DNA from 2 places in the Anaerobacillus sp. 63XJN7_4_ISO-PGPR-S23-413 genome. Region 1 is predicted to be linked to the other one. Evidence: a T-box and tRNA genes for the amino acid it is inferred to sense, from the RefSeq annotation. Region 1 holds a T-box; the other holds one or more tRNA genes.
What was found. A T-box is a leader RNA that pairs with one kind of tRNA and senses whether it is charged. The one in region 1 lies ahead of AC0VYO_RS15505 (valine--tRNA ligase), so its partner is inferred to be a tRNA-Val.

Region 1 (11,855 bases):
TGCGGCTGCAGAAGCGGCTTTCTCTAAACTAGTCTAACCTAAAGCTACCGGCATTTGCCGGTAGCTTTTTCTATGATAAGAAATTGAAAACTTCTTCATTCTTTTTCAATTTAGACATAATCCTGTGAATCACTCATACATGTGTAATGTATGGATAATGTTTGAAAGGAGGAGAAGGCATGCCTGAAGGCTCATATTTGCATTTCTCCGTGGAGGAGCAGGTCTGGTTAAAGAAAGGACAGGAAGTTGAAGAGGTTCTATCTATCTCACTTGACCCTGAAATTTCGATTGAAGAGTATGAGGATTATGTAGCTGTGAAAGGCTGTTTATATTTAACGGGTGAATATTTGCAGCGTGACCAAACAGATGAGGAAGTTATTAACGAAGCTTCCCCTTATCGTTCCATTCATGAGGTGAACGTTAGAGAAGATGGTACAGCGTCAATGGGGCATCGTTTCCCTGTTGATATTACGATTCCAGCAAGCCGTATAAGGAGTCTCGAGGAAATTTTCGTTACGGTTGACACGTTTGATTACTCTCTAGTGGAAGAGAATTGCCTTCAGTTGAAAGCAGATATTTCCATTAGTGGCATTCAGGGGGATCAAAATCGTGTGGAAGAGGACGAAGCTGAACTATACGTTGTAGAAGAGGACGAAGGGACAGAGGATTATACAACAGAGGAAGATGCAATCTGGGAGAATGATATTAAATACGTTGATGACAATGAGGAAGAATCATTGGAACAGGCCTATCATTTACGCGCTCCACAAGTAGGTATGAGAGCTAAGTCAGACTCATATGAAGTAAATGAACTAGAGAACGATGATCAAGAGCAGCCGGAACCCACGTATGACTTTCTCACGAGAATGGCTAGGCAAATGGATGGTTCCAATGAATATAATAACCAGCCAATCGTAGAAGAAACGAGGTCATATCAAGACGATCATTATAACTATGAAGAGGAGGAACAAGAGCGTCAGGAAAACCGGAATCAAGCACCGCGCGAAGAAAATGCGCTCTATCTTACAAGTATGCTGACAAAAGAAGAAGAACAATTTTCGAGAATGAAGATGTGTATTATCCAGCCTGGGGATTCGTTAACCGAAATAGCGGAACGCTATCGAGTCCTACCAAGTCATCTTGCGCGCGTTAATCGACTTGAGGAAGATGAAGTGAAGGAAGGACAGATCTTATATATTCCTGTCAATCGTTAACTTAAATTGTTTGCTGCCCCTACCTTTTGGAATGTTGCAAATAAGGTAGGGGATAAAGGGGTAATTGAAATGGATCTCGTAGCGATCATTGAAGAGAAGTATGATCTAAAAGTTGTCCAATGGTTAGAGAAACCACAATTGATCATGACCCATTTAGGTAAAAGAAAACTATCATACTGGCGGGATCGGGATTTGCTTGAGTATCATCTCAACTTCCGTGACCGTCTTTTTTCTCAACATGGACTTCTTTGTAATCGAATGATTCGAACAAGTGAAGGGAAAGGATTTATCCGAATAGAAAACGATTATTTGACTATACATGATCATGTAGAAGAAGTTTACCCATTGGACGTCGTTCCTGAAATGAAAGGATATTTACTTGCGACACTACTAAGTACCGGAGATGAGAAGGCTACTCTTACATTAGATTTCCCTTATCGTAAGACGTTAGAAGAGTTATCATCTATAAAATTAACGTATAAGGAACAATACTTGTTACTTGTTAACCTTATTCCAGAAGTGAAAAAGCGTCTGAATTTTGAGGTGTGTTATTCGCTTCCATTCATTCCATTTACTCACCAAGTTTTAAAAGAGGTTTTAGGCCAAATCTACTTTGAAAGTAGCGACGAATCACCTGTTTCTGCTTCCGAAGTTATTAGGAAAGAAGTTCAATCCTGGTATGCTCTTAAAAACTCCCATCATTTTGTAAAATGCTTTGAAGCGTTAGTGAATGGCGTGGAAGACGATATGAAACACAGACTTATTCAGGCTATTTTTGCTCCATGGGAGTGGCAGGAGTGTATTCAGGCATTGCAATCGAATATGAATGACCCTGATCAGGTCATGAAAGAGTTTATTGATAAGTGGGAAGCAAATAGAGATATGTTAAGGGAACTTGAGCTCTCCCTTTCAGATAGGAGGGTTACCTTCTAATGAGCGATCCAGCACTCTTATTTCAATATGATTTATATCCTGAACGGGTTGTACAAATGGGGAAAATCACAAAGATCGAAACAGAGAGAGGCGCGTTTGCTTTAAAAAAAACGAAGCTTAGTAAAGAACAGATGGATCGTATGCTTTATCTAGAGGAGCGGTTTAAACAGCTGAAATTCGAAGGTTATGTACCGCTTGTTCGAACAAAGTATGGGGATTCCTTCGTTTATCAAGGGAACAACATCGTTTATTTAACGCCATGGGTAGATGAAAGGGAAACAAGTCCGGCTCAGAAAAATGAGCTTCTCGTTCATAACCTAGCTGAATTACATGGCTATACTGCTAAAGAGCAAGCTTTTTCTGAAGAAGTGATCAAACAGTCGTATCAGAAAATGGTTTTATTAAGAGAAAGTAGACAATTTGAAATGGAGAAATACGTAAGTCAAATTGAAAAACGCATTTATCTTTCGCCATTTGAGCTTACCTTTGTATCACATTTTCACATGCTGATGAGGTATTGTGAGCTCGCGAAAAGAAGATTAGATGACTGGTATGAGCAAATTCTGGAAACAAAACGGTATCGAAGTGTTCTCTGTCACGGAAAATGCTCTCCTTCTCATTATGTATCAAGCGGGGGGAGAGGGTATTTCATTAATTTCGAAAAGTCAGTTAGCGATACTCCTATAAGGGATGTTGCTTATTTTATTCGCTCATCTATTCAACCTTTTCAATTCAACCCTGCTGCCACAACTGCTCATCTTGCCAGATATGAAGCCCAATTTTCTCTTAATGATGAGGAAAAGGAGCTTCTTGCAAGCTATTTATATTTTCCAGAGTCGGTTTTTAATAGCGTGTCATTATTTAATGAAAACCGACAACAATGGCCACATATTAAGCATGTCCGCCTATTTACGAAAAAAATAGAAGTGATGAATGGGATAAATAACGTTCTAGAAAGCTTCTAGATCCATTCAAAGTAAAAGCACACTTCTAAGGCAACAAGGATTATTAATATGAGTACATCTATAGATGTTGGAAAAAGGATTGTTCGGATCGTTTGAAACACAATAAACGGAGGTACGAACTGAGCGCAAATATCTCTGAACTTATATAACGAGGGTGGGATCTGAAAGCGATTCATTCCACCAAACCGTTTTTTCATATCAGGTATTCCCCTTTGTTTTCAGTTATTGTTACAAATAGACTATGTGGGAAGTTGGAATTGGGTGATTAAGGCGGGAGCGAACTGGCTAAGCTAAGAAAAAGGGCTCTTATGATCTTGACGATCTCGAATCAAAAAGGTAAACTTAGTGATACAAATAGTCGACAGGCAAAGATAGGGAGTAGTAGAATGTGAACCCTTCAGAGAGAGAAGTCATTTGCTGAAAGATTTCTCAGGATCGTAGCATTCGAAGTCGCCCTTGAGCTGTTTCTCTGAACGAGTAGTAGGAGAATCCGGTAATCCCGTTATTCGAATGAAGCGTACAGCTAACGTTTATTTAGCTGTAAATAAAGGTGGTACCGCGAAAATACTTCTTTCGTCCTTTTCCTAAGGATGGAGGAAGTTTTTTTGTTGTCTAAAAAGCTTACACCTTCGTGGAAAGAGAACAAGGAAAGCCGAAGAAATGTCCTGAGACTTATTGAATGGAAAGGAAGAGTGACAATGGCGAATAAAGAGCTAACGATGCCGACGAAGTACGACCCGAAGGCAACAGAGCAGAAATGGTACCCGTATTGGGTAGATGGCAAATTTTTTGAGGCAACAGGTGATAAAGATAAAGAACCTTATACAATTGTAATCCCCCCGCCGAACGTTACAGGTAAACTACACCTCGGGCATGCTTGGGATACAACGCTTCAAGATATTCTATCGCGTGTAAAGCGTATGCAGGGATATGATGTTCTCTGGCTTCCAGGAATGGACCATGCTGGGATTGCGACACAGGCAAAAGTTGAAGGGAAGCTCCGCGAAGAAGGTACCTCGCGCTATGACCTTGGCCGAGAGAAGTTCCTAGAGAAGTCGTGGGAATGGAAAGAAGAGTATGCGGATTTTATTCGTAGCCAGTGGGCGAAGCTTGGTCTTTCTCTAGATTATTCAAGAGAGCGTTTTACACTTGATAACGGTCTTTCTGATGCAGTACGTGAAGTATTTGTGAAGCTATATGAGAAGGGCTTAATTTATCGCGGTGAATATATTATCAACTGGGACCCACAAACAAAAACGGCCCTTTCAGATATTGAAGTTATTCACCAGGAAGTAACTGGTCACTTCTATCATATGCGCTATCCTCTTGCAGATGGCTCAGGACATATCGAAATTGCAACAACGCGTCCTGAAACAATGCTAGGTGACTCAGGTATTGCGGTTCATCCAAAAGATGAGCGCTACAAGCACCTAGTTGGCAAGAAAGCGATTTTGCCAATTGTAGGTCGTGAAATTGAAATTGTTGCGGATGATTACGTTGATATGGAATTTGGTTCAGGCGCTGTGAAAATCACTCCAGCTCACGATCCGAATGACTTCGAAATTGGTAACCGTCATAACCTTGAGCGCATTCTCGTAATGAATGAAGATGGGTCAATGAATGAGAATGCCGGAGAGTACAAGGGCATGGACCGATTTGAATGCCGTAAGAAACTTGTGAAAGATTTACAGGATAAAGGAATCTTATTCAACATTGAAGAGCACGTTCATTCCGTAGGTCATTCTGAGCGAAGCGGTGCTGTTGTCGAACCTTATCTTTCAACACAGTGGTTTGTTAAAATGGGGCCTCTTGCTGATCAGGCGATTGCTCTTCAGAAGTCAGACGACAAAGTGAACTTTGTACCTGAGCGTTTTGAAAAAACGTATTTAAATTGGATTGAGAACATTCGTGACTGGTGTATTTCAAGACAGCTTTGGTGGGGGCATCGTATTCCGGCGTGGCATCATAAAGAAACTGGAGAGATCCACGTTGGACTGGAAGAGCCAGCTGATATTGAAAACTGGGAGCAAGACGTTGATGTTCTAGATACGTGGTTTAGTTCAGCGCTTTGGCCTTTTTCTACAATGGGATGGCCAAACGAAGACGCTGAAGACTTTAACCGTTTCTACCCAACAAACGTTCTAGTAACGGGTTATGACATTATTTATTTCTGGGTAGCTCGTATGATCTTCCAGGGTATTGAATTTACAGAGCAGCGCCCGTTTAACGACGTCCTCATTCATGGACTTGTACGTGATTCTGAAGGACGTAAGATGAGTAAATCGCTCGGTAACGGTGTCGATCCAATGGATGTCATTGAGAAGTACGGTGCTGATTCCCTTCGTTTCTTCCTATCCACTGGCTCATCACCAGGTCAGGATCTCCGTTTCTATTGGGAAAAGGTAGAGTCTACGTGGAACTTTGCTAATAAAATTTGGAACGCTTCTCGTTTTGCTTTAATGAATATGGATGGCATGACGTATGAAGAACTTGATTTAACAGGTGAAAAATCGACAGCTGATAAATGGATTTTAACTCGCTTAAACGATACGATTGAACAAGTGACGCGCCTGATTAATAACTATGAGTTTGGTGAAGTGGGTCGCTACCTTTACAACTTTATCTGGGATGACTTCTGTGATTGGTATATTGAAATGGCTAAACTACCGCTCTATGGTGAAGACGAAGTAGCTAAGAAAACAACTCGTTCTGTTCTAGCTTATGTACTTGATCAAACGATGCGTCTTCTGCATCCATTCATGCCTTATCTTACTGAAGAAATCTGGCAACACCTTCCTCATGAAGGTGAATCGATCACCGTTGCAAGCTGGCCAGTAAAGAACGAAGAACTTCACTTCCAAGAAGCTGCTGCTGATATGGCGCTTCTAACGGAAGTTATTCGTTCAGTACGTAACATTCGAGCTGAAATGAATGTGGCACCAAGCAAGCCGATTGAACTTCGTATTAAGCCGAAATCAGCTGATACTCAGAAACAGCTTGAGCAAAATAGTCAATACATCGAACGCTTCTGTAACCCAGAAACCTTGACTATTTCAGCGGAACTTCAGGCACCGGAAAAATCGATGACGGCTGTTGTATCTGGAGCTGAATTATTCTTGCCGCTTGAAGGGTTAATCAATATTGATGAAGAAATCGAGCGTCTAAAAGGAGAAATGAAGAAGCTAGATTCTGAAGTTGATCGTGTTCAGAAGAAGCTCGCTAATGAACGCTTTATTAGCAAAGCTCCTGAGAAAGTCGTCGAAGAAGAACGAGCGAAAGAAAAGGATTATCTTGAGAGACGAAGCAACGTAGAAGCTCGTATAAACGAACTAAAAAAATAAGAAAATGACGAATCTCTTTTAGAGATTCGTCTTCTTTTAAGGAAGGAGCGGGACGCATGTTTCACTCATATGACGAAGCGGTGAGTTGGATTCATAGTTTATTAAATCATGGCATAAAACCAGGTTTAGAGCGTATGGAATGGATGCTGGATCAGCTCGATCATCCAGAAAGACGGTTAAAAACGGTACACGTTGGCGGAACGAACGGAAAAGGATCAACCGTTACGTACTTGCGGACGGTGCTCGAAGAGTCAGGATATGAAGTAGGAAGCTTTACTTCTCCTTATATTGAATCGTTTAGCGAACGAATCGCTATTAATGGACAACCGATTAATGAAGAAGACTTAGTTGCTCTATGCAATCGTGTTCAGCCTCTTGTTGAGATGGCTGCTGTCTCTCCGCTTGGGTCACCAACTGAATTTGAAGTGATTACGGTTATCGCTCTCTTATATTTTGGGACAATTGCCTATCCAGACCTTGTTTTGATGGAAGTTGGTCTTGGCGGACGATTTGATTCAACCAATATTATTCACCCGCTTGTAAGTGTGATTACAAATGTCGGATACGATCATACGCACATCCTTGGGAGTGATATTAAGCAAATTGCTTATGAAAAAGCGGGGATCATTAAGTCAGGGGTTCCTCTTGTGACAACTGCTGAAAAAGAAGAGGTACTCACTCTTTTACATGAAACGACCAAATCGAAAAAGACGAAAATTTATCGATTGAATGAAGAGTTTTCTATTAAGGAGCAAATGAGTGATAAGGAAGGGGAGCGTTTTTCTTTTCAATCACCTTACCGTAAACTAGAAAATCTACACATTCAGATGAAGGGTGAGCACCAGGTAAAAAATGCAGGCGCAGCGCTTATGACACTTGAATATTTACGTGTTTTCTATGGTCTACATATTGAACAGGATATGATTCAGCGCGGACTGGAGAGAGCAACGTGGCCAGGTCGATTTGAACAGCTTCGTTCAAATCCGACTATTGTTGTGGACGGTGCGCACAATCCGGAAGGTGTCGAAAGTCTTGCTAACACGCTTAAGCAGCATTACCCTGAGACACGCATACATGTTATCTTTAGTGCTCTTGGTGATAAAGATATTGAATCGATGCTAAAACCACTTTATCTTCTAATTGAGACTATTTCGTTTACTACCTTTGAATTTCCAAGAGCTATATCAGGTGAGGAGTTGTCGAATAAAGCGACTTTTGCTAATAAGAGATATGAGGAAAACTGGCGGAAAGCCATCCAGGTGATGATGGATGAGATGATTGAAAATGACCTGCTTCTGATAACGGGCTCTCTTTACTTTGTCTCTGAAGTTCGCCGTTTTCTAAAAAATTAGAATTTTATAGAAAAAGCTAGGACTTTTTCGCCATTTTTTGCTAAAATAGAACTTAACCACATTAATATGGAAAAATATTCTTCCTGAGTTTGGAAGATGGAGGGGGAAACAATTGACTGCATTAATGAAACGTAAAGTTTGGTTGGTATGGCTTTTGTTCTGGCCACTACTCATTTTTGCAACGTTCTATTTCTTTCCTCCTGTATTATCAGGAAATTGGGCAGATGTTCTTGCATTGTTTGTGCTTCTTGCTGTTGTTGCTATGATGCCAATTAATGTAAAGGGGACTGACCTTTTTTTTATCCAGGGGATCTCGCTTGCTGTGTTCTTAAGGTATGGTCTATTTGTCGAAATGATCTTAACTCAGTTAGCGATACTCGTTTTTCTTTTAAACTTACGTGTCACAAAAAAAGATAGTCATCGTTATCCTGTTAACATGCTGATGTTTATGCTTGTTTCACTCGTTTCCGGAGGACTTTTCTATTTACTCGGTGGTTCAGTAGGTGAATTCTCTGGTGATGCGATTACGCAGCTCGTTCCTTCAATTGCATACATCTTATCGCTTATAGTTGTAAATCAAATTCTCCTACATTTTTTAAAAATTTATATTTACAAAGAAGCTGATACTAAATTTTTTGGTAAAGATATGCTCTGGGAAGCGATATCAACTGGGGTGACTCTTCCTGTTGGCTTCTTACTATATATGCTACATACATATCTAGGTACAGTCGCTATTTTCTTTGTAGGCGTACCATTTATACTGGCTTCTCTTATGCTCAGGCTCTATTATTCCAGCCAAAAAGTAAATAATCTTCTTCAGCAGACAAGTGAAATAGGACAGCAAATCACACAATCTCTCGATACTGATGAAATATTAAATGTCTTCTTAAATGAAGTGAAAGATATGTTTCTTGTGGATTATGCTTATATTATGGATGCCGAACATGTGAAGCGACTAACGGTTATTAAACGATATGAGAATGAGCGTGGCATCGTTTCAAAAGAAGAAAGTAACCTATACCAGGAAGGTATCAGTTCAAGGGTGTGGCGAAGCGGACGAAGCCGCTTGTATACGAAGAGGTCTCAGTGGAAGAATCTTACGGAAGGTGTGCTTTCTGATGCTGCCAACTCAGTAATTTCCGTCCCAATGAAGCGGAATAAAAATGTTGTAGGCATCATTACTCTTGCTTCAGACCGCGTCCGTTCTTATGAGAAACATCACATTCTTGTCCTGCAAATACTAGCTAACTATTTAGCCGTTGCTGTTGATAATGCTAGGCATTATGAAGAGACGAAAAGGCGAAGTGAACGATGTCCATTAACGAATTTATACAACTTCAGGTTTTTTGGGGAGTTATTGGATGAGAAATACAAGCGTTTTGACAAAACGCCTGATCCGTTCTCTATCATTCTGCTCGACCTGGATCATTTCAAGAAAGTGAATGACACGTTTGGTCATCATAGTGGAAATGAAGTGCTTTGTGGGGTAGCAAATCGACTTGAAGAAGAAATTGGAGGCAGAGGCACCGTTGCAAGATTTGGTGGAGAAGAGTTTGTCGTTTTGCTAGAAAATCATTCTCATAAGAAGAGTGTTCAAGTAGCAGAAGATTTACGATGTTCCATCGCGGATCGTCCATTTGAAATTTATAATGATCTCGATAACGGCAATCGCCAGGTTATTTACGTAACGGCTAGTATTGGTGTGGCCACGGCTCCTGATCAGGGAGAGGATGCGCAAACGTTGATACGAAACGCGGATCGAGCGATGTACACTGGAGCAAAGCAGCAGGGGCGAAACCGCGTTGCGAGCTATGTTGGATAAATAAGAAAATCCCCGTTCTTCACGAATTGTGAAGAACGGGGATTTTATAAGAATTCCTTTTGGAACGTTCAATTGGAACGGGTTCAACAATTTACTTAAAACACAGGGTTGTACGGTCTTGAAGTAGGAAGATGTTCTGAGTATCGTTGGTTGGTAAGTGATTTGTAGTCGGTGGGGGTACATTTTCTTGAAAATTTCTTTGTTGGAAATAGCCATAACCGCATTTCTAATATTTGTTGATATATGGGTAAGGTGATTTTCGTTTCACTTTAATAGCATTAAAACAACTATTAATCCTGAAATCACTTTATATACATACCGTTTTTCTTAACCTACTAAACTCTTTCGAAGAGGGGGGGGGGGAACATATGGGGGGCATTTTACATAGTTATTTATTTCTAGTTGGGCTTGCGCTTGGGTCTTTTTATAATGTCGTAGGTCTGCGGGTGCCTGTCAAACGATCGATTGTGGCCCCTCGCTCATCCTGTCCAACATGTGAACGAGAGCTTTCACTGCTTGAGCTTGTGCCGGTTTTCTCATATTTATTCCAGCGCGGGAAATGCAAAGGCTGTGCGTCACGCATTTCACCTATTTACGCCAGTGTTGAATTCGCTACGGCACTTCTTTTTACGATTGCACCGTTTTTAGTGGGATGGTCAAAAGAATTGATCATTTCTTATGGATTGATTTCGCTTCTTGTGATTATTTTTGTTTCAGATATCACCTATATGCTTATTCCAGATCGTATTCTTCTCTTTTTTGCTGCTTACTTTATTGTTGGTCGAATCCTTGTTCCAATGGATCCGTGGTATAGCCCTTTTATTGGAGCGGCTGGAGGATTTTTATTACTCCTTCTCATTGCTGTTATTAGTAAAGGGGGAATGGGGGGCGGTGACATTAAATTATTTGCGGTACTAGGCTTCGTATTTGGTTATCAGGAATTACTTCTTGTGTTTTTCTTTTCTACTTTATGTGGCACGATCATTGGCGTAACAGCGCTATCGACTGGAAGAGTAAAGCGAAAGCAGCACATTCCGTTTGGGCCATCGATAGCGCTAGGCGCGATCTTAACGTATTTTTATGGCGAACAAATTTTGCGCTGGTATTTTAGTTTTCTTTCATGATGGAGGGAATAAACGATAGGACTTTTTAATTTCAAGCCAAAAAAAGCAGATTAGTTTGATTCTGCATGATCATGTGATTCGGGTGGTAGAGCTCGCGCCTTCTACGATGGGGATTCGTTCTTATCAGGAACGATTTATACCTGAAGGGTTTGTTAAGGACGGAAAATTATGGAGTGTGATACGCTCTTCGTGATTTTAGAAGAGTGGGGAATTAAAGGGAAGCGGGTCGTTTTTCTTGTGCCTAATGCCTATCTTGTTTTCCGTTATGAGAAGATCCCGCGAGCCATTTCTAACGATGACATTAAAGGCTACTTGTACCTTGAATTTGGGGCGAGCATCACGTTTCTTTTTCTGAATTTCGTTTTGATTATGAGTAGATTAGTGAAACGGATGCTGTGTTGCTAGATGAAGCTGAGAAAAATGAGTTAACATATACGGCGAATGTAGCTACTTTTCACATCCCACCTTAACGGATCTAGCAGAGCAAACGCCATCGATTGATTATCCAGAACCTGCAGATAAAGACAATCCATTGTATGAAAAGGTTGATAAAGAAGAAGCTTCGGAGTAATGATGTTTTTATAATCACAAGTGATATAGCAAGTGGAGGAAGCCTTTGTCGGTTAACGGAGGCTTCTTTTTATCGTCTGAATTATCCTGATCTACTCTAGTATTTTCAGTTCTAGTATTTCGTCAGAATTCATAGACTGTAGTACAAGCCGGTACCGAGGAGGATGATTATGGATAAGGAGAGACGGACGATTTCAATCCGATTAAATGATGAGGAGAAAAGCGAGCCTCCCGAAACACATAAAGAAGAAAGCGCAGCAGCTGAGGAGAAGGAATTTGAGTGGATTTTACCCGAACGGCGTGATTCGAGGAAAATAGTAGAACTTAAAAAGAGGCACATTCAAAAAAAAGCTGGAGCTTTTTATGAAAAGAAAAGTCCAAGGCTCCCAGTTGGACGCAAAAAGAAAAAACACTTAGTTAATAAGAAACCTATTATTACACTACAAAAGAAAGTGGTGGCTTCCGCTGCTTTTGCTATTATTCTTGGGATTTTATTTGGATTTGGTTTATTAATGGTATTCAGTGGGGATAGCG
Region 2 (11,855 bases), 1.3 Mb from region 1:
AAACTCAAGCTGTTTCTTTTCTCCACCGAGCATTGTGAATTGAAGATCGCCTCGAATTTCACCTTGTTCTTCTAACATTATTTGAAACGATTTTCCCGCCTTAATATCCACGCCTTCAAGAAAATCAAACAAATTATACGTTTTCAAATCATTTAAGCTTACCTTAAAGATCTGACAAGCAGCAGGATTCGCGTCTACGATCATCCGATCTTTGTCCCAAATTAAAATACCATCTAACGCATTTTCAAAAATGTTCGTGAATTTATCTTTGCTTTCCATCAACTGGTCAAACAATACCTGTTCTTCGGTAACATCGCGAATTATTGATAAATTATAATCTCGATAGGCTTTATACGTTATCGATAATTCAACGGATTTCCGTTTGCCATTCTCAAGGAGAACAGGAAGCTTCTCCACTACATATCCCTTGTCAATCAAATTCTTTCTCATTTTTTCCAATGTTTCAAGCCCCTGAGGTGCAACATGATGTCCAAGCTTCATAGATTGAATCGATTCCATATCAATTTCAAAAATATCACAGCATGCCTGGTTGATTTCAATCAAGTTTCCCTCTTGATCTGAAAGCGTCATGCCATCTCTAGAATGATTAAAAATATGATCAAGCTTTCGACTTTTTTCAATCAATTCGAGCTGAAGATCATTTTTTTCCAGTTCAGAGCCGTCTTCAAGCATGGAAAATGTTTGCTGATTTGGTTTTTTATATTCCATACGCGGTCTCCCTTTATGTGTAATAGTCTCATTATACCATCTCGGGGCGTTGAACATAGTATTTAACTCCTAGAGTCATCATTTTACTGTATGATTTAATATCCTTTTCCTTTATCGAATACAACTGAGCCATTTACATATCTTCAGATGAATAAACATGAATGACTACTGACCCTTCGATCGCTTTTGCTCTTATTAGAATCGGCTGATTAAAATCATTTCGAAAGGAAAAATCTGGTCCGTACCAGCTAACCGTAGCATCTCTACCAGGCTTCACATATGGAACACTTCTACTATGGGAATAACGTTCTAAAATATGGACACCAGCCTGATCTACTGCATTAAAAAGAGTAGATGAGACTTGACAAATGCCACCACCAATTCCTTCAGATAACTCTCCTCTTACAATGACTGGAGCTGGTAAATAGCCTTTCTCTTTTGTTCTTTTCCCAACTGTTCGATTGAAAGAAAACGTTTCTCCTGGGAATATTACAGTATTGTTAATCGCCTCAGCCGCTAACATAATATTCTTCGTTCGCTCCAGATTCCCTTTCCTAAAATAAGTAACAAACCCTCCCACTTGTTTTTTTCTAATGGATGATAAAAGCTCTGCGTTTACTTTTGGGTAAAGAATGGTGAGATCTGGTTGAATCCAAGTTGAACTATTGCGGTATAGACTATGAAGCAAATTCTCTCGAAAAGCGCCTCGATGTAACTTGTATCCATTGACTCCATCGACAATAGCTCCTTGATTATCAATGTAGGCATTTACTGGAAACTTTGAGATAGCTACATCTACCTCATCCATTAATTCCTCCACCCGATCAGCTTCATAAAAGGGATAACCAAGGTCTTTTGAAAACAACTCTTCTTTCTTAATCTGATAAGTTTGTGCTCCTTTGTGGTGAATCGTTATGTGATGGTTTGAAAGCGCTGAAAACGCTATGGCCAAAGATAGAAATAAGTGCACCTTTACCATTCCCCCTTCTGAACTCGATCGTAGTATGCTTCATTTTAGGGATTAATAAAATAGCATACATCAGAATCGCTTGAGCAAAATAACTATGATGACTATACACAAGGGGGGAGCTAATGAAGCGTTTATTTACTTGTATCATTTTATTATGTACGCTAGTCATTCCTACACGCGCTATAGCTGCCGAACCTTTTGATCACCTTCTCCCTATCGATAGTGAAATCAAACTTCTGCCATGGGAAAAAGCAAATGAGCTCCTCCCTCGGAAATCGATTTTTACAATGATTGATATTGAAAGTGGGACTTCATTTCAAGTTCAACGGAGAGCTGGTAGTAAGCACGCAGATATACAACCGTTAACGAGTAAGGACACAAAGGTTTTAAAAGCGATTTATCAAGAATGGAGTTGGAAACGAAGGGCTGTCATTGTGCTATACGAAGGGAAAATGATTGCTGCTTCCATGAATGGAATGCCTCATGGAGCTGGCGCATTAGATAATGGATTTAACGGACACTTTTGCCTTCACTTCTTAAATAGCACGACTCATCGCACCCCTACACCAGATCCCGCGCATCACTTAATGATTCTAAAAGCAGGAGGACAGTTAGATCGCTATTTAATGAAGCGGACCCCTGAACAGCTCGTTGATGTTCTCATGCTAGCGATCAATAACACAGATGCTTCTTTATTAAGAAGAATTGTTTCTACACCTTTATCTGAGAACGAATTAATCGACCTCTCTCGCTTGTCGTTTACGAAATGGAAAGTGATCAAAACAGATCAAGCTGAACAACAAGTCAAAACCAGAGTCGAAATTTATATAAAAGATGCTGGTGTTATTACAACAACGATTGATTTCGCTGCACGACAAGATCCGATCACAAACAAATGGCAACTCGAAATACCAAAATTACTCGAAATTTCAAAAGACTAACAAGGAGTGACATAAATGGATCGTTTTGAACAAGCTTATGAAGAGTATGTTAAAAATAGTGAGGCATATCATACTCCACCAGAGGCAAATTCCACCCATATTACGGCCGTCCGCAAAAATGAGGATGGAGATTTAATTGCTTTTAAAACAAACACGGGAGAAGAGCTAGATTATGTCCAGGCTTTAGACGCTGCAAAGAATGGTCAACTTTCGGGGGTAGATGTATTTCAAAAGTATGGTAGAGAAATTATTCGAAGTGAGCCTGATGGTACGAAAGAAAATAATTTCGATCATTTACCAGAATTTTAAGGATGTCCGATCTCACTCCTCCGTTTACTTCTTGAACCAATGCAAAAAAAGCGGCACCTCAATGAAGTTGAGGTGCCGCTTGGAATGTATTATGTATGGTGATCCGTATTGGGCTCGAACCAACGACCTCTACCCTGTCAAGGTAGCGCTCTCCCAACTGAGCTAACGGATCAATTAAGACATTTATAAATATACATGAAGTTCTAAAGAACTGTCAATCCTTTCATGGGAAAATATTAGAAAAAAGGGCACCGAAACGATGCCCTTTCATTTATCCGATTCGTTCTTCTTTATCTCGCTTTTCACGCTCTTCTTTATCAAGGGATTCCTCTCGATCACGCAGACGATGCGCTAGGCGACTAGATGCATTTGCCGCAATGCTTGCGATGAGATCATCAAGGAAGGTATGAACACTTTCCCCTACTTTTGTATCAAGCTTTTCGATGATACCAAATTTTTGTTTATCAAGGTGACCGAATGTCGTAACAGCTATACTACCGTAGCCGAATACAGCACCAAGTGCGATTGTTTCATCAACACCAAATAACCCTTCATCCGTCTCAACAATGGATTGAAGTGGTTCAGAAAGCTTCCCTTGTTCCGCTAGCTTATCTAGTTCAATTCCAACAAGAACCGCATGCTGGATTTCTCGTTTTGTGAGAACAGCCTCAACACTTTCGACACAGTCCTCCATGGAAAGATCATCTACATAAGGGGATTGCATTTCGTAAACAATTTCTGCAATATCCTCGATTGTAACGCCACGTTCTTTTATTAGGGCTTTTGCTGCTGCTTCTGTTTCTCTACTATGGATGCGCTTCTTCATAATAAGACCCCTCTCTGTAAACGATAAATAATTATGTGTTAGAATCATTATATCACTAATGTTTTTTACATTGTCAAACAATCAAACTATTTCAACAATTTTACAGGAGGCACTGCAATGAATCGAGGTACATACAAAGATGAAAGCATCTACAGTCACTATTTAAAAGAAGAAATTCCTTTCCAAGTTTATTTACCATATAATTATTCACCACTATACAAATACTCTTTTCTTATCGCTAATGATGGGAGCGATTACTTTAAATTAGGAAGACTTGGCCGCACAGCCGATGAACTAATTGAAGATGACGAAATAGAAGAGCTCATTATTGTAGGGATTCCCTATAAAAGTGTGGAAGATCGCTGGAGAAAATATCATCCAGACGGAGAGCAGTCAGATGATTATCTTCGTTTTCTTGCGAATGAACTTGTTCCTTATTTAGATGAACAGTATGCTACCTACCATCTTGGTTATGGAAGAGGATTAATTGGGGACTCTTTAGCAGCTACAGTCGCTTTGCGCGCTTCTCTTGACTATCCAAGAACGTTTGGTAGGGCTATCCTTCATTCACCATATGTAGATGAGGCAATCATGAATAAGGTAGAGGACTTTGCTGAGCCTGAGTTGCTATCTCTATACCATATTATCGGAACAGAAGAAACAGAAGTACCTACAACAGATGGGAAAACCAAAAATTTTATTAATCCGAACCGTAAATTAAATAAAATTATAAAGGAAAAAGATTTTGATTATTTCTATGATGAATTCGAAGGCGGTCACCTTTGGAAGAACTGGCAACCGGATATGAAACGCTCTCTTTTACACATGTTTAAACTCTAAGTGAGTCAATCGTTTCTTATTTTTGAATTTTTGGTATAATTATAAATGGAACATTATATGACTTGTCATTAATGGCAATCGAGTATATTAACCAGGAGGGAATGGAATATGAAATACGGCATTGCAATTTTCCCATCGAAAAAACTAGCAGACGTTGCTAACTCCTTTCGAAAACGTTATGATCCGCACTATGCGCTCATTCCACCACATTTGACTTTACGCGAGGGCTTTGATGCAACGGAAGAAGAAATTCAGAAATTAACACCTGTGCTACACAAAATCTCTGATGAGTCTAAACCTTTTTCAATGCATGTTTATAAAGTAGGATCTTTTAATCCTGTTAACAACGTGATTTATTTTAAAGTAAAAGACAATGAAGTTCTTGATGATTTGCATAGAAAGCTAAATCCTGAAGAGGCACTTTCGGAACGTGACTACAACTTTGTGCCTCACATTACGATCGCACAGAACCTTTCGGATGATGAACATTCTGATGTATATGGTAGCTTGCAGATGAAAGATGTTAATCACGAAGAAACGATCGATCGCTTCCAGCTTCTTTATCAATTAGAAAATGGTATGTGGACCGTTTATGAAACGTTCCATCTTGGCAAAGTTCGCTAATGGTAGTTCGTGTTGTGGAAACTGATAAAGAAAGAGACGATGCCTTTAAAGTAAGGTATGAGGTTTTTGTTGAAGAACAAAACGTTCCCGCTGAACTAGAAATAGACGAGTTTGAAGTGGAAGCTACTCACTTTGTGGCATATGACCAGAATTCCCCTGTAGCTGCTGGCCGTTATCGTATGAAAGATCAATTGGCTAAAGTGGAGCGTATATGCGTACTTCTCGAATACCGAAAAACGGGAATTGGTCTACAACTTATGCAAGCAATTGAGAAACATGCAAGTGGGATGAATCTTAAGGGAATGAAGCTTAACGCACAATTAACAGCTGTAGGTTTTTATGAAAGACTTGGATACAATACGGTTTCAGAAGAATTTATGGATGCTGGTATTCCACACGTTACAATGACAAAAAACTTTTGACACTGGTTCTTACCAGTGTCTTTTTTATTGTCATCTTACTCCTCTAAACCAACCATGCAATAGTTATTAAAGTGCAAAATAAATTTTACCTTCCATTTTCAATTTATTTTTTCCTTTTTCGTACATCCTAAGAAAGGAAAACAATATGGAGAAGGTGATCCTTTGAATGTTGGATCAATTACGCTGGAGCTACTTGTCGGCTTTCTTGCATTATTGATTTTAACGAAAGCACTCGGAAAAACTCAAATTACACAAATAACCCCTTTTGATTTTATTTCTTCTCTAGTCCTTGGAGAGCTTGTGGGAAATGCGATATATGATAAGCATGTAAATATATTTTCAATAATGTATTCCGTTTTTTTATGGGGCATATTGATCTACGTTGTCGAATGGGTTACTCAAAAATTTCGCGGGACGCGTTCTTTCCTCGAAGGAAGTCCATCGATCGTCATTCATAACGGCCAGATTAACCGTGTGCAATTAAAGAAGAACAAGCTTGATATTAATCAATTGCAAAATTTATTGCGACAAAAAGATGTTTTCTCGATGAAAGAGGTTGAATTTGCTATTCTTGAAACAAATGGAAGTATTAGTGTTTTAAAGAAATCAGACTATCAAGAGCCCACGAAGCAGGATTTTAATCTCAAATCGGAACGAGGCTATCTTGCTTACTCCATTATCTCTGATGGAAAAGTGGATTGGGGAAATTTGCAGGAAGCTGGTCTTAATGAGGGTTGGCTTCAACAAACATTGAAAGAGCAACACATAGATCACTACCATGAAGTATTGCTTTTAGAATGGAAGAAAGATGAGGGGATTTTCCTACAAAAAGTAAAGACATAAAAAAAGAGCAGAAAAAGCTGCTCTTAAAACCAAGTAAATCCCTTATCATCATCGTCGGTAGCTCTTTCTTCTTTCTTACTTTCGTTTTCTCCACCTGTTTCGTTTGACGAGAAAAACCCCCACGGATCACGACGGCTACTGCGGTTATCATCTGTCTTATACTCATGATCATCTCGCTCTTCTTTTATAATTACTTCATTCGCTTTAATGATAACACGGTCTACATGAATGACTTGCGGTTTTCTCTTCTTCTCAGACATTCTAAATCCTCCCCCTCTTATCCTCTTACTTCACATTATCCTATGCAGGAGGAGGATAGTGGGTATGGGCGCCATCTATATTAGTAGCTCAAGGCTATTTGATTTGAAACTTTTATTTTATAATTCTCTTTTTGAAAATAAACAAATCCTTCAATAATAACAGGCTCTTTAAATTCAGATTTAATTGGGATTTGAAAACTTTCGATCCCGATCTTATCTCCAGGTTTCAATATCACTGGGTGTAACGGAGAAATCCAAATTTCTCCCTTCTCTTTTGATTTCTCTAACCAATCATGATCAGGAAATACCCACTGAATTCGATCGCTTGCATCAACGCCTTTTGTCTCCACATCATCAATGGAATAAATACGCCCTTTTAAGGTAGCGGCCTCTCTCGGCAAAAAGCGAAAGCAAACAAGAGGACTACGCAATTTCGTTGTTCCACAATTTTCAATTTGTAAATCGCCACGAATCATAACCGTCTGCTTATCGCTAATAATTATAGAAGTATTGAAGTAGCTCACAGCGTAAGTCGCAGCTATTTCATCTGTTTCCTTGACTGACTCTGATACTTCTTCGTTCTTTTGATACTGCGCCCGCTTCTCAAGGTTTTTCACTTTTCCTTGATAATGCTGAAGCCGCTTGTCTTTTTCATTGATTTCTATTTGCATCTCTGCAAGAAGGTTTTCATATCCTTGTATCCTTACATCATCTTGCGCAACACTTTTCTTCTCTTCTACTTCTTCCTTAATCAGCACATGCTCTTTTGCCTGGTTTTCAAGCTCTTTTTCTAATAAATTTAACTCTTCCTGCAAATGAGCAATCGTTTTCTCCTGCTCCTTACTTAACTCGATTTGCTTCTCAAGCGAAGCTAATTGATCGTTCGCAAAAATAAGTTCTTTCTCAAGTTCCAGCGATTTTTCTTGAAAATATTTCGTACGTGAAATGAGACGAGAATAACTCAATTTTTCACCCTGCATGGAACCTCCCCCTCTCTTACCAGCGCTACATTCTATATGTATGAGTGATAGGTCTCTTTTCATAACAAAAAAGTGCAGGATATGATCTCCTGCACTACTGATTTATGACTGTTTCTTGTATTTAATATCATCAAATGTGATGCAATCATCAACGGTAAGATCGCCTTCTTCAACTTCCACAGTTCCTGTATTAAAGACAACTTTTCCTCTACGGTTTAATAAATGCACTTCAAACCACTGATCGTCGTCTGCGTCAACTACAGCAAGTTTAAAGTCAAACGTACGACCGCGATCCGTTACACCGCTACCTTCAACGATGAACTTCAAACCATCTCCACATTCTTCGCACTTAAGAGTATCTTGATCGAAGCTCGTTGCAGTGAATGTAAAATCGTTCTTTCCATCGCTTGAGTCTGTGTCATGGAAATTAAGTTTCATAGAGCTTCCAGTAAGACTACAATTATCACAAATGTTTACAAGCAGTGTTGCTTTACCAGAATCATCATCACAGTCTATTTCTCCACTCGCTTCCCCACTTAGTGAGCAATCACAATTTGGACGAGGGAAGATGTCTGGACACTGTTCCGGGAATTCAATTGGAGGACACTCATCGATCAAGTCAGGTGCAATTAGATCATTATCACGAGGTGAACAGAACTTCGCAAGAACCTCTAGTTTCACTTCAGCTTCTACTTGAATGTCTACACAGAAAATAACTTCTAGATCAAATGAAGATGGTGCAGGACAGTTTAATAATACAGTTCCTGAAGGAATGCGGCATACAATTTTAGTGATTCGACAGAAGAGATCTGTTCCATTCGGGAAGCATAGCACAAATGATTCAAGAACAGATGCGTTGCAATCGACCTCTGTTACTAAATCGCCATGTCGGTCGACAACCTTCACCTTTACATCAGTTGTAAATAAAAGGTCAACGAGTTGAGCATCTGCAAATCCCCCACCAGGGATTGCTACGCTAACATCCCGTTTTTCTCCAATTTGTTCACAGAAAAAGTCATCTTCTGTATGCTCGCTGCCTGAGAGTGGGAACAAAGGAGGTGCTTCTGGTGTTTTACATACAATACGAAGGGGACGGCGGCTTGGATCTTCCATAGCACATTCGATCTTTTTAAGCTCATGATCTGTAAATTTGATTTTCTTCTTTACAGAAAGCTGATCGGTTACCCAATCGTATACTTTTTGAACGCGAATGCACTCATCCTGTAGGCTATTTGTAGCTGTAGGAACGGTGCGTTGCTTATGTTGTTTGTGACCCATATCGTTCCTTCCTTTCTTTCACATGATAGGTTGATTCACTACATACTATGGAATTAGCACAGAAATGCAACAGAAGGAGCTGCCCAAATTTCATATGCGTTTCTCATGGAGAAGAAAGGAGAAGATTTTTTGATAAATCTCATCTGGAAAGATAAAGTGATTTGTAAGCTCTCAAGCGAAGAATTAAATGCGCTATTATTACTTCTTCCATACTGGGGGCTGCAGATGAACGACAATGTTCTTACGATGCCTTTAGAAGGGAAGAAGCTGCATCTCACTTCCGAGTGGAGCCACTATGCTTATTCCCTTATGGAGTTAGTAAGGCATACGGGAATCGATGCTACACATATGGAAGAAAACAGTGACCTATCGATCACAATGGATGTAGCCTCACACCTCGCTTCTCCCCTATCCATTTTGATCGGGAACAAAAAAGTACGCCCGAAAGCACTCGACTATAAGAGCCTTGATTTACAAAAAAGAATTCACAAAAATGCCTGGCTTCCTTTCAATGGATCCACAATGACTTGCTTTATTAAAGAAGATGATCATTATACTGCAATTGAATGGATTTCCTATATGATCATTCAATATTTTATGAAACCCTATTTCAAGCCGGTACATCACATTTCAATCGGTATGTATGAAAGATTAGTTACAAACGTTTTAGAAGAAGTGAATCCAACGCTTGCATCACATCAAAAAACGGATCACCCTCTGTCTGAGTGGCCCGATGTTCCTGATGCGATCGTTCCTCAACAAAAAACAGAGCCACAAACGACTTCACCAAATCAAAATCATCAGCCAATCAACCCTTTTTCTCAGTCTAGTACACTTTTTGAACCATCTCCTTTTGATCCATTTAAGTTTAATCATAAACAGCGGAACACATCAGTCATTAACCCATTTCATCAGAAGAAGTAATCAACTTCACACCTTACTCTTCCTAACAGAATAAGATGTACAAAGGTATAGAAAAGCCTGTCAGGAGGAGAAAGATGAAGAAAGCAGATATTCAAGAATTATATAAAAAAGTGAAACGTACAAGAAGAACAAGGAAGTCGCGGCCCACTCAAATAAAAGGATGCAACACATGTGGTAAAACGACTTGGAAGCCAAATACACAGTAAACGACCGGATTATCCGGTCGTTTTTATTATGGAGTGAACAGCATTCAAAAAGGCGTCGACGCTTCGCTTCCACGTCCATTTCTCTGTTTCTTTCTCTCCATTTAATGCGATCTCTTTTCTTAGATTTGGTTGGCTTAGTAGTGTCATAACGTCTTCTGCTAGTCGATTTTCATAGCGGTAAGAAAGCAGGGAATTCACGCCGTGTTTGCAATAATCTAAATTACCTCCGTTATACGTTGTGACGAGTGCAGCTCCACACTTCATGGCTTCAAGTCCAGGAAGTGAAGCCGTATCATAAGTAGAAGAATTGACAAATATGTCTGCTTCATTGTAATGATAAGCCAACTCTCGATCATCAGCCGGTGTGAGATAGCGATACTTCCCTGATGCTTTAATCATTTGAAGCGCTTTAGAAGCAGCCAACTCATTAGGTGGACTAATTAATGTGTATTTGGCATTAGGGTATGACTTTTGAACAATAGCCAGTTGCTCTAACAGGTAATTTTGCTCACGATGCCAGGAATGACCTCCCTCTGGCCTTCTTAGTATCGCTGTAAGATTAGGGACTTTATTTAATAACCGTGTACCCATATTATAAAATTGGTCACTAATTCCTACAGGTACGATTGAGCCAGTAATGCCATGATTTAATCGAATCAGGTCTTGCTGCCATTTCGATAATACAATGAGGTTTGGCGTTACATGATAACTTGGGAAGGATAATTCTTGTTCAGGTAAAAAGGTTGGTTCATAACACAGACTTATTCTTATGTGAATACCTTTCTTGTTCCTACTAGCGTTTTCGGCGTCCTCAATAAGCGTATAATAGTTCGATACAATAACATCTGCTTTCGGATAAGAAGATTCTGGTATCCCGTATAGCTCTGTCGTTCGTTTGACAGTTGATTTTATTGGATATTCAATCACACCGGTTTTTGGCATCAGAATGATGACTTCATGGCCACGGTCTACGAGACCATTCGTCATTTCAGCCAGCATTCTTTGTGCGCCGCCTTTACATAGAGTAATGATTGGGAAGGTGAATTTCATAATTGCATACGCTCTTTCAGATACGCTTCTTGAAGGAGCATTCTAACTTTCTTTTTCACATGACGAAGTTCTGTTCGAATGGCTTCACTGTGTCGTTGTGTTCCCATCTCACTATGCACCCGGTATTGAACAAGACATTCGTCTATATAAGAAAAGGCATGATCCTTTGCAATACGGGCCCATAAATCATAGTCATGTGTAAAACGTAATGTTTCATCAAATCCATTTAACTTTCGCAACACATCCATTTGGACCATAACTGTACAGCCGTTAATGGCACAACCTTTTCTTAAATGATGCAAAAATGCAAATCGATCCCGGAAAGAAACCCCCACTGATCCGCTTGTTACTTCTCCATATTCATTCATCAAAACATAGGATGAATAACCTATCACGCGATCGGATGCTTCTAAATCATTTACTTGCCGTTCTACTTTATGTGGTAAATAGAAATCGTCAGCACTGAGCCATGTAAAATAATCACCTGTTGCATTAGCAATTCCCGTATTTAACGCCCCTGCTGTCCCTTTATTTCCCTGTTCAATATAGCGAATTCGTCCGTAGTAAGGTTTAATTTTCTCTGTATAGAGCGTTGAACCATCATTAATCACGATCACTTCAATGTTCTTATACGTCTGGGCCAACGCACTTTC

Region 2: it has a tRNA-Val gene. The T-box ahead of AC0VYO_RS15505 (valine--tRNA ligase) is inferred to sense a tRNA for this amino acid. The anticodon was not compared.

Annotation. Positions count from the first base shown of each region.
Region 1 is NZ_CM149688.1:2,917,996-2,929,850, reverse strand. Features, by position in the region: gene hemL (glutamate-1-semialdehyde 2,1-aminomutase) at 1-37, shown strand, start outside; gene spoVID (stage VI sporulation protein D) at 180-1,214, shown strand; gene AC0VYO_RS15515 (hypothetical protein) at 1,284-2,147, shown strand; gene AC0VYO_RS15510 (phosphotransferase) at 2,147-3,112, shown strand; T-box leader at 3,472-3,696, shown strand; gene AC0VYO_RS15505 (valine--tRNA ligase) at 3,811-6,453, shown strand; gene AC0VYO_RS15500 (bifunctional folylpolyglutamate synthase/dihydrofolate synthase) at 6,510-7,805, shown strand; gene AC0VYO_RS15495 (sensor domain-containing diguanylate cyclase) at 7,918-9,627, shown strand; gene AC0VYO_RS15490 (prepilin peptidase) at 9,996-10,751, shown strand; gene AC0VYO_RS15485 (hypothetical protein) at 10,920-11,156, shown strand; gene AC0VYO_RS15480 (SPOR domain-containing protein) at 11,492-11,855, shown strand, end outside.
Region 2 is NZ_CM149688.1:1,609,315-1,621,169, reverse strand. Features, by position in the region: gene AC0VYO_RS08825 (PAS domain S-box protein) at 1-729, opposite strand, end outside; gene AC0VYO_RS08820 (VanW family protein) at 863-1,681, opposite strand; gene AC0VYO_RS08815 (hypothetical protein) at 1,822-2,640, shown strand; gene AC0VYO_RS08810 (DUF3892 domain-containing protein) at 2,656-2,949, shown strand; tRNA gene AC0VYO_RS08805 (tRNA-Val) at 3,046-3,121, opposite strand; gene AC0VYO_RS08800 (phosphatidylglycerophosphatase A family protein) at 3,221-3,775, opposite strand; gene AC0VYO_RS08795 (alpha/beta hydrolase) at 3,893-4,615, shown strand; gene AC0VYO_RS08790 (YjcG family protein) at 4,724-5,239, shown strand; gene AC0VYO_RS08785 (GNAT family N-acetyltransferase) at 5,239-5,661, shown strand; gene AC0VYO_RS08780 (DUF421 domain-containing protein) at 5,824-6,504, shown strand; gene AC0VYO_RS08775 (hypothetical protein) at 6,528-6,764, opposite strand; gene AC0VYO_RS08770 (hypothetical protein) at 6,845-7,744, opposite strand; gene AC0VYO_RS08765 (BMQ_0737 family morphogenetic spore coat protein) at 7,847-9,022, opposite strand; gene AC0VYO_RS08760 (hypothetical protein) at 9,128-9,946, shown strand; gene AC0VYO_RS08755 (hypothetical protein) at 10,021-10,152, shown strand; gene AC0VYO_RS08750 (glycosyltransferase family 4 protein) at 10,162-11,202, opposite strand; gene AC0VYO_RS08745 (glycosyltransferase family 2 protein) at 11,199-11,855, opposite strand, start outside.